2 regions of the Methylocystis sp. MJC1 genome follow, and region 1 is predicted to be linked to the other one. Evidence: predicted binding sites of a transcription regulator. Region 1 holds the regulator's gene; the other holds the start of a gene.

Evidence for each region. The regulator PhoB, encoded in region 1, activates phosphate uptake and scavenging genes when phosphate is short. The targets are predictions, from matches to a motif close to TGTCATNNANCTGTCAT.
Region 2: a site for PhoB is predicted at 4,429-4,445, ahead of pstS (phosphate ABC transporter substrate-binding protein PstS). Genes of this name have one in related genera too.

The regions. Positions count from the first base shown of each region.
Region 1 is NZ_CP107558.1:154,210-161,541, forward strand. It holds gene OGR47_RS00745 (aspartate aminotransferase family protein) at 1-270, opposite strand, end outside; gene OGR47_RS00750 (GcrA family cell cycle regulator) at 711-1,256, shown strand; gene phoB (phosphate regulon transcriptional regulator PhoB) at 1,291-2,040, opposite strand; gene phoU (phosphate signaling complex protein PhoU) at 2,033-2,752, opposite strand; gene pstB (phosphate ABC transporter ATP-binding protein PstB) at 2,774-3,556, opposite strand; gene pstA (phosphate ABC transporter permease PstA) at 3,553-4,395, opposite strand; gene pstC (phosphate ABC transporter permease subunit PstC) at 4,408-5,397, opposite strand; gene pstS (phosphate ABC transporter substrate-binding protein PstS) at 5,546-6,607, opposite strand; gene OGR47_RS00785 (ATP-binding protein) at 6,760-7,332, opposite strand, start outside.
Region 2 is NZ_CP107558.1:2,109,653-2,116,984, forward strand. It holds gene rpsU (30S ribosomal protein S21) at 1-13, opposite strand, end outside; gene OGR47_RS10300 (DEAD/DEAH box helicase) at 501-2,234, shown strand; gene OGR47_RS10305 (hypothetical protein) at 2,764-3,021, shown strand; gene pstS (phosphate ABC transporter substrate-binding protein PstS) at 3,155-4,336, opposite strand; gene OGR47_RS10315 (hypothetical protein) at 4,501-4,776, opposite strand; gene OGR47_RS10320 (hypothetical protein) at 5,144-5,644, shown strand; gene OGR47_RS10325 (hypothetical protein) at 5,912-6,112, shown strand; partial or broken gene OGR47_RS21870 (IS110 family transposase) at 6,293-6,387, opposite strand; gene xseA (exodeoxyribonuclease VII large subunit) at 6,458-7,332, shown strand, end outside.

The DNA of each region.
Region 1 (7,332 bases):
CACCGTGTCGGCGAAGGTCGCCGCTACGAGACGCTCGGCAAGCGCTTCGGCCTGGGGAATGCGGAAGAGATTGGAGACGTGCCACGGCTTTTCGGCGGCGGCCTTGAGGGTCTCGACAAGATGCGGATGCTCATGGCCGAGCGACAGCACCGCCACGCCCGAAGCAAAATCGAGATAGCGGTCGCCGTTTTCTGTAAAGAGCCATGCGCCTTCGCCCCGAGAAAAGGCGATGTCGGCTCGCGCATAAGTCGGATAGAGCGCAGAAGTCAAAATCATGCTCCAAGCCAACAGATCCGCCGCTTTGGCGGTTGGGCCAAAAAACAAAGCGCCGCCCTTTCGGGGCGGCATTTTGAGAAGTCGATTTTATGCGGGCGCGCTGTTTCGGTCAAATCCTAACGTCGTGGCCAACTTGGCGGCCGCGCCGAGACGCCTTTCATTTGACGTTTGGCAGGCGGTGAGTCGCCACGGCAACACTGTCGGGGAAATGCGCTCAGAAAGGCTGTGTAGAACGCCCCGTCCTGCTTGCCAGCGACTCTTGCCCGTGATTCAAAGGTTTTGTTAAGTTTTTCTCGCCGGGTCGGTCGCGTTGTTTCCGCCTGGCGCTTCTCGAGTTTCGGTGCGCGCGACGTCGCCGCTGGTTGGGTCCAGCGCAGCGAGAGTTGGTGGATTCTGTCCGGTTGCGCGCTCGAACCGGCCGCTTGGAGGTCAAAATGTCTTGGACCGATGAACGCGTCGACCTGTTGCGTAAGCTTTGGAGCGACGGTCTCAGCGCGAGTCAGGTGGCTGCCGAACTTGGCCCCGGCATCACGCGCAATGCGGTGATCGGCAAGATCCACCGTCTTGGCCTCGCCGAACGGGCGAAGACGGCCAATGCGCCGCGTCCGCGCGCCGCCAAGGCGGCCCCTCGGCAGGCGGCGGTTTCCGCCCCCGCCGCATCTGCGCCTCGCGTCGGTGGACACGCCGTGCTCGGTAATGTCGCGCTTGCGTTTACACCCGAGACGGTCGTGGTTGCGCGCGTGACGCCGAATGAGGAGGTCGTCATCCCGATGTCGGAGCGCGTGACGCTGATGGAGCTGCGCGAGTCCATGTGCCGTTGGCCGATGGGCGATCCGACGACGCCGGACTTCCGCTTCTGCGGCGGCAAGTCGCCGATCGGCGGCGGCCCTTACTGCGCGCATCACGCCCGTATCGCCTATCAGCCGGCGCAGGATCGCCGTCGCGCCCGCGAGCAGCTCAGAGCGCCGCGCTACGCTTAAATGAAATCGGCCGCGGGGGTAACGCGGCCGAAGGTCAGTCTCGACCAAAGGTCTCGTCGAAAGAATAGCCGGAGCCGCGCACAGTGCGGATCGGGTCTTTTTCCCGGCCGCGGATGAGCGCCTTGCGAAGCCGTCCGACATGCACGTCCACCGTGCGCTCGTCGATCTCCGCCGACATGCCCCAGACGCTGTCGAGGAGCTGGGCGCGCGTGAAAACGCGGCCGGGCTTCTCCATGAAATATTCGAGCAGCCGGAACTCGGTCGGGCCCAGGTGGATTTCCCGGCCCGAGCGGCGCACGCGACGCGTCTCGCGGTCGAGGTCGATATCGCCCAGCGTCAGCTTTGAGGCGACGCGCTCCGGCCGGGCGCGACGCAGCAAAGCGCGCACGCGCGCCATCAGCTCCGGGGTCGAGAAGGGCTTGACCACATAGTCGTCGGCGCCGACCGAAAGCCCGCGCACGCGCTCGGCCTCCTCGCCGCGCGCGGTCAGCATGATGATCGGCATGTCGCGGGCGGTGTCGCGCGCGCGCAGGCGGCGGCAGATTTCGAGGCCCGAGACGCCGGGCAGCATCCAGTCGAGCAGCATCAGGTCCGGCGGCGATTCCGCGATGCGCAGCTCCGCTTCGTCGCCATTATCGACGTGCTCGACCTGATAGCCTTCCGCCTCCAGATTATAAACCAGCAGCGTCGCCAGCGGGATCTCGTCCTCGACGACGAGAATCCTGGGGGCGCGGTCGCTCTTGCCGTCCCGGGTGATGGTCGGCGCGGTCGTCGTCTCACTCATGCGATGCTTCGCTCTCTGCGCTCAAAACGCCCGACCGTGCTTTGGGGCGCTCGAGCGGCATGGATTCGCCTGTCACGAGATAGACGATGGTCTCGGCGATATTGGTCGTGTGGTCGCCGATGCGTTCGAGGTTCTTCGAGCAGAACAGAAGATGCGTGCAGAACGAGATGTTGCGCGGATCTTCCATCATGAAGGTGAGAAGATCGCGAAACACCGAGTCTTCCAGCGCGTCGAGATCGGCGTCGTTCATCCAGACGGTGCGGGCGCGTTCTTCGTCACGCAGCGCATAGGCGTCGAGCGCGTCCTTAAGCTGCGTCGCCGCGATTTCATGCATCGACTTCAAGCCGACGATGGCGCGGGGCAAACGGGCCTCGGAGGCGATCTTCAGGGTGCGCTTGGCGATATTCTTGGCGAGGTCGCCGATCCGCTCGATGTCGCCGGAGATGCGGATTGCGGCGATGCATTCGCGTAGATCGACCGCCAGCGGCTGCCGGCGGGCGATGGTCATCACGGCGTTTTCCTCGATCTCGCGCTGGAGCGCGTCGAGCCGCGCGTCGCTTGCGACGACCTGCTTTGCGAGCTCGAGGTCGAGGTTGGACAATGCGTCCATCGCCTCGGCGAGCATTTTCTCCGCAACGCCGCCCATCTCGGAGATGCGACGTCCCAGCGCCTCGAGATCGCGGTCATAGGACTTGACGGTATGGTCAGTCATCGCTCGTTCCTTAAATGGGATTCAGCCGAAGCGGCCGGTGATGTAGTCCTGCGTGCGCTTTTCTCTCGGCCGGTTGAAGACGTCGTCGGTGTCGGCGAATTCGATGAGCTCGCCCAGATACATGAAAGCGGTGTAGTCGGAGACGCGCACCGCCTGCTGCATATTATGGGTCACGATCGCGATCGTGTATTGCGAGGAAAGCTCCTCGATCAGCTCTTCGACCTTCGCCGTCGAGATCGGGTCGAGAGCGGAGCAGGGCTCGTCGAAGAGCATGACCTCGGGCTGCACGGCGACGCTGCGGGCGATGCATAGGCGTTGCTGCTGGCCGCCGGAAAGGCCGAGCCCGCTCGCCTGCAGCTTGTCCTTCACCTCGTCCCAGAGCGCCGCGCCGCGCAAAGCCTCTTCGACGCGGATGTCCATATCGGCGCGCGACAATTTCTCGTAGAGGCGGATGCCGAAAGCGACGTTCTCATAGATCGACATGGGGAAGGGCGTCGGCTTTTGGAAGATCATGCCGACGCGGGCGCGCAGGGCGTTGAGGTCGATCGCCGGATCGAGGATGTTCTCGCCGTCGAGCAGCACCTCGCCTTCGGCGCGCTGACCCGGATACAGGTCGTACATGCGGTTGAGCACGCGCAGCAGGGTGGACTTGCCGCAGCCCGACGGGCCAATGAAGGCCGTCACCTTATGGCTGTGCAGCGGCAGCGAGACGGATTTGAGCGCGCGCGTCGAACCGTAATAGAAATCGAGGCTGCGCACCGAGATCTTGGTGGCGGACTGGTTCACCTGAGCGAGGGCGTTCATTTCGATTTTCTCCGGCCGGCGCTCAGCGCGCGGGCAGTGATCGACAGGGCGAGAACGGCGAGGGTGATCAACAGGGCGCCCGTCCAGGCGAGCTGCTGCCAATCTTTGTAGGGCGACAAGGCGAACTGGAAGATGACGACCGGCAAGCTCGCCATCGGCGCGTTGAGGTCGGTGCTCCAGAATTGGTTGTTGAGCGCCGTGAAGAGCAGCGGCGCGGTTTCGCCCGAGACGCGCGCCACAGCGAGCAGAATGCCCGTGACGAGTCCGGCCTTGGCGGCGCGATAGGCCACCTTGCCGATGACGAGCGCGCGCGGCGCGCCGAGCGCGGCGGCGGCTTCGCGCATCGAGCCGGGCACGAGCAGCAGCATGTCTTCGGTCGTGCGCAGGACGACCGGGACGACGAGCAGGGCGAGGGCGACGGCGCCGGAGATGCCGGAGAAATGCCCCATGGGCCCGACGAGCAGCGTGTAGACGAAAAGGCCGATGACGATCGACGGCGCGCTCAGCAGGATGTCGTTGATGAAGCGCACGACGGCGGTCAGCTTCGAATAGCGGCCGTATTCCGCCATATAGGTGCCGGCCAGCATGCCGAGCGGCGCGCCGATGGCGACGCCGATCACGGTCATCACGAGCGAGCCGGCGATGGCGTTCACGAGGCCGCCTTGGCTGCCGGGCGGCGGCGTCGTTTGGGTGAAGACGGCGGGCGAAAGGCCGCGAAGGCCTTCATAGAGAAGCGCAACGAGGATCAGCAACAGCCAGGTCAGGCCGAAGATCGCGGCGCCCCAGGCGAGGGTCGTCGCCAGTGAATTGCGCCGGCGGCGGGTGGCGTAGAGCGACATGGCGCGGGCTCCTTAAGCCGACTTCCGCTCGATGCGCATCAGCATGTAACGCGCGATCGCCAGAACGATGAAGGTGATGACGAAGAGGATCAGGCCGAGCTCGATGAGGGCCGATGTGTAAACATCGCCGACGGCCTCGGTGAATTCATTGGCGATGGTCGCCGAGATGGTCGTGCCGGGCGCGAATAGCGAGGGCGAGATTTTATGCGCATTGCCGATGACGAAGGTGACCGCCATCGTTTCGCCCAGCGCGCGGCCGAGACCCAGCATGATGCCGCCGATGACCCCGACGCGCGTGTAGGGCAGAACCACATAGCGCATCAATTCCCATGTCGTGCAGCCAACGCCGATCGCCGCTTCCTTGAGGACCGGCGGAACGGTTTCGAAGACGTCGCGCGAGATGGAGGCGATGAAGGGCAGCACCATGATGGCGAGAATGAAGCCGGCGGTCAGCATGCCGATGCCATAAGGCGGGCCGGCGAAGATCGAGGACAGCACGGGCACGTCGCCGAAGAGCGAGATCAAGCCGGGCTGCACATGGGTCTGAATGAAAGGCGCGAAGACGAAGAGGCCCCAGATGCCGTAGATGATCGACGGGATGCCGGCCAGAAGCTCGATGGCGACGCCGATCGGCCGGCGCAACGCATGCGGGCAGAGCTCGGTCAGGAAAGTCGCAATGCCGATGCCGACCGGGACGGCGATGAGCATGGCGACGAGCGAGGTCACGATCGTGCCGAAGATCGCCGGCAAGGCGCCGAAATTCTCGGTGACGGGGTTCCACGCCTGCGAGATCAGGAAACCGGGGCCAAAGGCCTTGATCGCCGGCAGAGAGCCGTGAACCAGCGAGACGATGACGCCGCTGAGAATGACCAGGACGATGACCGCGGCGGCGCGCGTCACCTGGAAAAAGATTCGGTCTAGCAACGCAATGCTTGAAAGCGCTTTTGTGCGGTCGACGACCGCTGGACGAGGCACAGCGCTCTCCATTGCTAGCTCCGACATATTGCCCTCTCCATTCGATCCACGCCGCGTGGGTTCGGTCGTCGTCATGAGATGCTCCTGAGACGCCGGCTCTCTCGAACCGGCGTCCTGGTCGCTAGCGGCTCTTTCCTTGAGCCGCCGTTAATGCGCGCCGCAAAAGCGCCGCGCCTCAGTGCTGCGCGAGCGGCTTTCCGTCCGCGCCCTTCACATTCGCCCAGCTCTTCTTGATGAGCTCGACGACGGGCTTCGGCATCGGGATGTAATCGAGCTCTTCCGCCGCCTTGCCGCCATTGGCGAAGGCCCAGCCGAAGAACTTCAGGGCTTCGCCCGTCGCAGCCTCATCCTTCGAGTCCTTCGGGAGAAGGATGAAGGTCGCCGCCGAGATCGGCCAGGACTTGGCGCCCGGCGAGTTGGTGATGATCTGGTAGAAGCCCGGGGCCTTCGCCCAATCCGCATTGGCGGCGGCCGCCTGGAAGCTGTCGACGCCCGGCGCGACAACCTTGTTCGCGGCGTTGATCATCTTGGTGTGGGTCAGCTTGTTCTGCTTGGCGTAGGCATATTCGACATAGCCGATCGCGCCCTTGGTGTTGGCGACGTTGTTGGCCACGCCTTCATTGCCCTTGGCGCCGATGCCGGCCGGCCATTCGACCGCCGAATTCTCGCCGACCTTGGACTTCCACTCCTCGGAGATCTTGGAGAGATAGTTGGTGAAGTTGAAGGTCGTGCCCGATCCGTCCGAACGATGGACGACGACGATCGCGGTCGAGGCGAGCTTGGCCTTCGGATTGAGCTTCTTGATCGCGGCGTCATCCCAGCTCGTGATCTGGCCGAGATAGATCTTCGCGACGGTCGGGCCGTCGAGGACGAGCTCGCCCGGCGTGACGCCGTCGAGATTGACGACCGGCACGATGCCGCCGATGACCTGCGGCCACTGAATGAGATTGGCGGCGTCGAGGTCTTCCGGCTTCAGCGGCTGGTCGGAGGCGCCGAAGGTCACGGTGCGGGCCTTGATCTGCTTGATGCCGCCGCCGGAGCCGATCGACTGATAGTTGAGGCCGTTGCCGGTCTCTTTCTTATAGGTCTCCGCCCATTTGGCGTAGATCGGATAAGGGAAGGTCGCGCCCGCGCCGGAAATATCCAGCGCGAGGGCCGGGCTGACCATGGCGGCGCCGGCCATGGTCGCGAGCGCCATCGTCGCGACGGCGGCGCGCTTTAAGAACTTGGAGATCATTCGAGGATCGCTTTCAGCTCGAGAATATATACACGAGAGGCGCGGGGCGCCTGTCACGCCCTAGTCCTTTAGCGACCAGGCAAGAGAGTTTTGTGATAGTTTTGTTACAGTTTCATGACGTTGGAAGGTCGCATAAATTCAGTTTTTTAATTTCATTTCCACTGGGTCTGATCTGTAGCAGGCAGCGTCACTCTGAAAAGCGATCCCTCTCCCAGGGCGGACTCTATGCCGAGCCGGCCGCGATGGCGCAGCACGATATGTTTGACGATCGCGAGGCCGAGCCCCGTGCCGCCCTTGGCGCGGCTCTTGCCGGCGTCGACGCGGTAGAAGCGTTCGGTCAAACGCGGAATATGCTCCTGCGCCACGCCGGGGCCGTGATCGCGCACCGAGAAAACGGCGGTCACGCCTCTGCGCGCCAGCGAAATTTCGACTGGCTTGGGGCTGTTTTCGCTGTGGCCGTATTTCAGCGCGTTCTCGATGAGATTCTCGGCGATCCGCGCGAGTTCGTCGCGGTCGCCGGGGACGATGACGTTTGGTTCGAGATCCAGCGCCAGGGGGATGTCGCTCTCTTCCGCCATCGGCGTCAGCGTGTCGACGATATGCGCGACGAGCATGGTGAAGTCGACCGCTTCCGCCGGGCGCACATGCATGTGCTGCTCGATGCGCGAGAGCGAGAGAAGATCGTCGACGAGGCGCGCCATGCGCTGCGCCTGCTCGCGCATGAT
Region 2 (7,332 bases), 2.0 Mb from region 1:
CCAGAACCTGCACGAGTTTTCCAATCTGAACAGAGGGATCGTCTCTTAGGTGAGACATCTATGACGCGTCCCGATGCTCCGGCGTCGAAGCGAGAGCTGCGAGAACGCGGATATCAGGAAGATCTCAGGGTGGGGGACTTCACGTTCGATCGACCGAACGCCCCTGTCCCCTCTCCTGTACGGTAATGCGCCAGTAAGCGCCAGTCGCTAACGCGCGAGCGCGGCAATGCAGCCTTGAACCCATTTTGGGCGGGCTGGGCCTATATTGCCGCGTTTTAGCGAAAGCGCAGGGAAGACCGCGGTTGCGCGAAGGATCAAAGCGTGCTCCAAAAGGGCTAAGCCTAAATGGCCTTAACCAGCATGCGGCTGCGCCGCAGTTTCCTGGTTTTCCTCGCCCCTGACGCTCTTGTCACCGTACGCTGACGGTGATTCGCCGCTATCCACGCACGACAGAAGCGCCCTGTCGGCGTCGACTCTTAACTGTCCAGGCACCTCACGCAATGACTTTCTTTGAAGCGAGCCCCGCGCTTGCCCGTGCGCTCGAAGAGCGCAACTACACCGCGGCCACGCCCGTTCAGGCCGCGGTCCTGGCGCAGGGCCACGTCGGCGATATGCTCGTTTCGGCGCAGACCGGCTCAGGCAAGACAGTCGCTTACGGATTGGCGATCGCGCCGACGATTCTCGGCGACACGGGGCAGATCGCCGACGCAAGCGCGCCCGTCGCGCTCATTGTTGCGCCGACCCGCGAGCTTGCGCTTCAGGTCGAGCGCGAACTCGGCTGGCTGTATCAATACGCGTCGGCGCGCATCGTCTCTTGCGTCGGGGGCATGGATGCGCGCCTCGAAAGACGCAAACTGTCTGAGGGCGCCCATATCGTCGTCGGCACGCCGGGACGCCTGCGCGATCACATAGAGCGCGGCGGGTTGAAGGCGGCGATGCTCAAGGCTGTTGTCCTCGACGAAGCCGATGAAATGCTCGACCTCGGATTCCGCGAGGACCTCGAGTTCATACTGGAAGCGGCGCCGCGTGAGCGACGCACCTTGATGTTCTCGGCCACCATGCCGAAAGGCATCGCGGCGCTCGCCAGACGCTATCAGCGCGACGCGAAGCGGATCGACGTCGCCGCAGGTTCGCGGGGCCACGCAGATATCGAATACAGGGCGATTCGTGTGGCGCCGAACGAGACCGAATTCGTGACGGCCAATCTCCTGCGCTATTTCGAGGCGCCGACGGCGATCGTTTTTTGCAATACGCGCGAGTCCGTGCGGCATTTGCACGCGACCTTGCTCGAACGCGGCTTCTCGGCGACGCTTTTGTCGGGCGAATTGAGCCAGCATGAGCGAAACCACTCCATGCAGGCGCTACGCGACGGGCGGGCGCGCGTCTGCATCGCGACGGATGTGGCCGCTCGCGGCATCGACCTGCCGAATTTGGATCTGGTTATCCACGCAGACCTTCCGCATGACGTCGAAGCCCTGCAACACCGTAGCGGGCGCACCGGCCGCGCCGGCCGCAAGGGCGTCAGCGCGCTGCTCATCCCCGCCTCGCGGCGCAGACGCGCCGAGCGGCTGCTGGCGGACGCGGGCGTGGGCGCGCATTGGAGCGGGCCGCCAACAGCCCAGGAAATCCGCGACTTGGACCAAAGCCGCATGCTGAAGGATCCGCTTCTGACGGAACCGCCCGCGGAAGAGGACTTTCGCGTGGCGGGCTTGCTTCTCGCCGAACGAACGCCGGAGCAGATCGGCGCGGCGCTGGTCCGACTCTACCGCTCCCGTCTTCCGTCGATCGAGGAGGTCGTGGATCCCGGGGAGGAACCCGCCCGCCGCGACACGCGCAAGCCGCGGCTCTCTGCCGCTCAGATGTGCGACGACGCTCGGAAACGCCCGCCTGCAGTCGGCCTGTCCGAACCCGGCGTGTGGTTCCGCCTCGATATCGGCCGCAAGAAGAACGCCGATCCCAAATGGCTCTTGCCGATGCTCTGCCGAAAAGGCGACGTTGCAAGGCAGGATATCGGCGTCATTCGTATTTTCGACCATGAAACGAAAGTCGAAATCTCGTCGCGGGTCGCAGCGCAATTCGCCGCGAACATGCGCCGTCCTGGCGGCGACAACATCCGTGTCGAGCGATTGAGCGGGGGCTCGTCGGGGGGCAAGTCGCGCAATGACGCCAAGCCTCAAAGCCAAAAAGAACCCAAAAGCAGGGATCAAAAAAGAAGCCGGAACAAAACGCAGTGATGGATTGGACCGATAGAGAATCGGTGACCAGCCCTTGAGCATCTTTTATTAAGCAATCCGATTTCTTATCTTCAGCATTGGCCATAGTTGGCCTGGAACCGCCCGAACCCGATAAGATGCTACAGCGTCTTCCGGTTCGGGCTCGCGCATTAACAGGAGAAACGAGTGGCTAGAGTGACAAGCAAGCGGTCGTCTTATCTCTACGGCTTCAACGAGTATCGCCGTGGCGACGCGTATGTTTATCTCGGGGTTTCATTTGAGCGCGTCCGCAACGCCGCCAAGATGTATGGCTCTCGAAATAAAATGCGGTTCGAGATTACCGAGACAAAAAAGGGCGCTAGAGTTGAGCGCATCGCATAATCCTTTTTGTCGGTGAAGGCGGCGGTTCGAAAGAGTGTCGAAACCCCTCATCGGGCATCAGCTGAGTTGCTTCGAGGCAGCGGCGAGCAGGCGCGTTATCGGCAAACAATAGCGCGCCCTATATACGAGATCGCCGCCTGGCATGACGCACAGCTTCAGGGAGGGCGAGATGCTGACATTCAAATCGCTGATCGTAAGTGGTTTGCTTATCGTCTCTTTGACGGCCAGCAGCTCCGCTGCCGAAAAATCTTCAGGTTTTTTGCAGAGCGGAGACCGCGCAACGCCGAACCATAGCCAGCGCCTGGAAGTGGCGCAGCAGTCCTGCTCGATCGAATGCAACGGTCATTTGTATACTCAGTCTTGCGGCGAGCGCCAAGGCGCATGCAGCTGCAACTGCTACTCAGATCCTATTTGCGCCTGCCGATGAAGCGAGGCGAAGGGATTATCTCTTAGCGCGCTTCCGCTCGCGTGGAATCGTGCGAGCGATAAGCGTTCGCGCAAAATCAATCTATCGGAGCGCATTCTTGTCGCAAAAGTCTGCAACTTTTGCGGAATGCGCACTAGGGACGCACGGCCCTGCGCAGGCGCGGCGAAGCCGCCGGCGGCGCGCTTTCTTCGAGCGCCCCCTCCGGCGAGGCGCTGGGCGCCGCGGGCGCGCCAGCAGAAGCGACGGCGCCCTCCCCGCTTTCGCTTGGGAAGATGCGCGCAAGCACGGCCTTGCCACGGTAGGCCACAGGCGCCGGCAAGGGCACATAGCCCAGCTCGAGGGCCATCTTCTGGCCGTCGACCAGTATGAAATCAACGAAAGCGGAGACCGTCCTCAGCTGCTCCGCCGGATAGTCCCAATGCAAAATCAGCCAGCTGTAGGAAACGATCGGATAGGCGCCGGGGCTCGAGGGATCGAGAATCGAGGCCTTCAGATTTCCCAGCCCCAGATAGGAAGATTGGTTGATCGCCGCGGCGCCGGCCTCTGGCGACGGCGCGACGAACTTGCCCTCTTTATTCTCCAGCGCGGCCACCGGAAGGCCGACACGCTTCGCATAGCCATATTCGACGTAGCCGATGGCGCCTTCCCGGCGCTTCACGAGCGCAGCGACGCCTTCATTCCCCTTGGCGGCGGCGACGAACGCCGGCCAGGACGCCTTCTTGCCGACGCCAATGCCGCTCTCGGCCCAGGAGGGGCTGATCGTGGCGATATGGCTGGTGAATGCGAAAGTGGTCCCGCTGGACTCTTCACGCGCGATCACGGCGATGTCGCGCGCCGGCAGACGAAGCTGAGGATTGGCGGCCACGATTCTGGGATCGTCCCAACGGCGGATTTTACCCTGGAAAATATCCGCGTAGACGTCTCGCGGCAGTTTCAGCTGGCCCGCCACGCCTGGCAGATTATAGGCGAGCGCCACCATGCCGGCGGTAACAGGAAACTGTGCGCCGACGCCGCCTGAGCGGTCTTCGCTGGTTGTCGGAACGGCGACGTCGCTTCCCGCGAAATCAACGACGCCGGCGGTAAAGCGCGCAATGCCCTCGCCCGAGCCCACTGGCTCGTAACGCAGCGTGACGCCGGCATGCTCTTTATGAAAGCGCTCGATCCAGGCCTTGTAGAGCGGCGCTGGGAAGGTCGCGCCGGCGCCGCGAAGCTCGACGGCCGCCGCTGTCGCCACAAAGCCAAACGCGCCAACCAGAAGTGCGCCGATTCCGAGCCCCGCGGCCTTTGCCGGAAGGACTCCAACACGAGACGTCATGACAGTGCCCTGGGAGGTTGCAGCAAACGGGCCCCGATGCTGCGCGCAACGGAGCCCGACATAATTTTTCGCTGGCATCCTCGGGTAAAGTTATGACGCCTGTGAGACAGGACCGGCGGTTATCATTCGGCGCATAGCTGTAGCCGCGCGCCGATCGGCCGCCCCTACTTGCCCATCATGACGGCCATCGCATCCTTGATATCCTCCAGGGTCACAAAGCCTTTGTGACCCTTGTCGATCTTGGTGAAGTTCGCGGAGACGCGCGGCATGCCGGCCTTGGCCTCCTCCGCCGTCAGCTTGCCGTCGCCATCCTTGTCGGCGGCGGCAAATTTGCTCTCCATCGCTGCGAGTTGCATGGCGGTCTGCGCCTGCGCGGCGCCCAGCCCGAAACAGATCATCGCTCCCGCGGCCATCAACAGGCCGGCGCATCCTTTCCTCATTTCCTCGTTCCCTCCCTAGCCCGCTCATGGCTATGAACAGGTAACTGTCGCGCAGGGCCGTCCCCACGTCAAAGGGATGAGGTCGAGCTTTGATTCGCGCCTGAGAGCGCTTTTTAGCGGATGGAATCGCCGCGCTGGCGCGGGGGTCTTGGCCAGCGCCATTGGGCGCGTGACCTGCTGCGTCTCGCAAAAAGCAAGAAAATCCAAGGCGAAAAGAATTTTCCGGGGCGAGACGGCAGGGCCCAAGATGGTTTTCGGACTTGTTGAGAAAGTCTCAGAATTGCTACGATCCGCCAATACACGTATCTGGATGCTGCTTAACACGCCGTAGCAGAGCACACCGATATTTTGGGGAGGAACGCATCGAATGGCGCGTGTTTTATCGACCATTGTGACGGCTCTCGTCGCAGGCGCGATCGGCTTCGGCCTCGGCGTCTATGCGGCGCCGAGCGAGGGCGTCGCCTCTCTCAGGGCGGCGATCGAAAAATTGACGGCGCCGAAGAGCGGAGAAGCGCCGGCTGAAGCGCCTGCGGAGCCCGCCTCAGGGGCTGAGCAAGCGCCGAAGGAGCCGGACGTTTCCGCCGCCCCGGCGGCCGACCCCGTCCCCGCCGAGACGCCCGCAGCCGCCGAGGCGCCCGCGCAGTTGGAGCCGCAGCCCGCTCCCGCCGCGGCCGAGACTCCGGCTCCCGAGCCCGTCGCCGCGCCGCTCCCGAGCGAGCCTGCCGCCGCTGCGACGCCTGCCGCGGCGGAAGCCGCCGCTCCTAAAGCCGACGCGAAACCGAAACCCAAGGCGAAGCCCAAGCCCAAGCCGAAGGCCAAGCCAAAGGCTCCCGACGCGCCGGCCGAAGAGCCTGCTCCGCAGCAATAAAAAGCTCAATATTTTCGGCCGGCGCTCAGCGCCGGCCGTTTTTGTCAAGCTTGCCAAAAGCGGCTTTACCCGCGCGCAGCTTACGCGGCCGTGCGAAGCTTTGGCGACCAGCGCGTGACGTTCTTTTCATCGAACGATCATCGCAGCTCCACAAAATCCTCATCGCACTCTCACATGACGGCGCTAGCAATCTGGCGATGCGGCGCGGCTGAGCGCGCTTTCCGGTCGTCCGAGAAACCGCGCCATTCCAACAGTCCGGGGGATGTCATGTCGAATGAGACGGTGCGGAACGCCGGCGCGGATACGGCGGAAAAGAAAGAAAGCTATACCGGCAAGATCGCTGGCGGCCTGCTCGGCGCCGTGATTGGCGGCGCGATCGGCGCCATCTTGCTCGGAAATTACGCCATCCTCCCGATCGCCGTCATGGTCGGCGTCGTCGGCGTGGGACTTGGCTCGGTCTTCGACTGAGACAGTCGAAGGGTGTTTTTAGAGCGTGAGCATTTGAGCGCGTATTGCTCGAAAAATAACTTATCGTTTTTCGGCGCGTAATCGCCTACTTGAGGCCTCGCTCCCGCGGCGGGGCCTTTTTTATCGGCATGGACCACGAGCCTTCAGGCTCGTCTCACTGCACACCTGAAACGAGTGTCTTGTCTGCCGCGTCCAGGGCGCAAGGCCCGCAAGCGCGGCGATTTCGCGACGGTCGAGCGTTCGAGCTCCGGTAGTTCGGCGATCAGAGTGCGCGCGCTATCTGCTACCCGATGTCGGCAAGCTCCTTTTCGAGCGCCGCGCCGCGGACATGGCTATACTCCTGATATGCTCGATCCCGACATCCCGGCCTCCGACGGCCCCCTCACCAATGCTCCGGAAATTAGCGTCACGGAACTCGCCAATGCGTTGAAGCGCACGGTCGAGGATCGGTTCGGGCGGGTGCGGGTGCGCGGCGAAATCTCGAACTATCGGGGCCCGCACGCCTCCGGCCACGCCTATTTCTGCCTGAAGGACCAAGGCGCGCGGCTCGACGCCGTGATCTGGAAGGGGACCTTCCTGCGCCTGCGCACGCGGCCACAGGAAGGCCTCGAAGTCGTCGCCACCGGGCGCATCACGACTTTTCCCGGCAAATCCTCCTATCAGATCGTCATCGAATCGCTGGAGCCTGCGGGCGTCGGCGCGCTGATGGCGCTGCTCGACGAGAGGCGCAAGAAGCTCGCATCCGAGGGGCTCTTCGACGAATCGCGCAAACGTCCCCTGCCCTTTCTCCCCAAGGTCGTCGGCGTGGTGACCTCGCCGACGGGGGCGGTCATTCGCGACATTTTGCACCGGCTGAACGACCGCTTTGCGCGCCATGTGCTGGTCTGGCCGGTGCGCGTGCAGGGCGAGACCTCCGCGGCGGAAGTGGCGGCGGCGATCGACGGCTTCAACGCCTTGCCGGTTGACGGCCCCGTTCCGCGCCCGGACGTCCTCATCGTCGCGCGCGGCGGCGGCTCGCTCGAGGATTTGTGGAGCTTCAACGAGGAAATCGTCGTGCGCGCCGCTGCGGCGAGCCGCATTCCACTGGTTTCCGCCATCGGCCACGAGACCGACACCACGCTGCTCGATTTCGTCGCCGATCTTCGCGCGCCGACGCCCACCGGCGCGGCCGAGAAGGCCGTGCCTGTCCGCGCCGAGCTGACCGAGCATGTCGCGGCGCG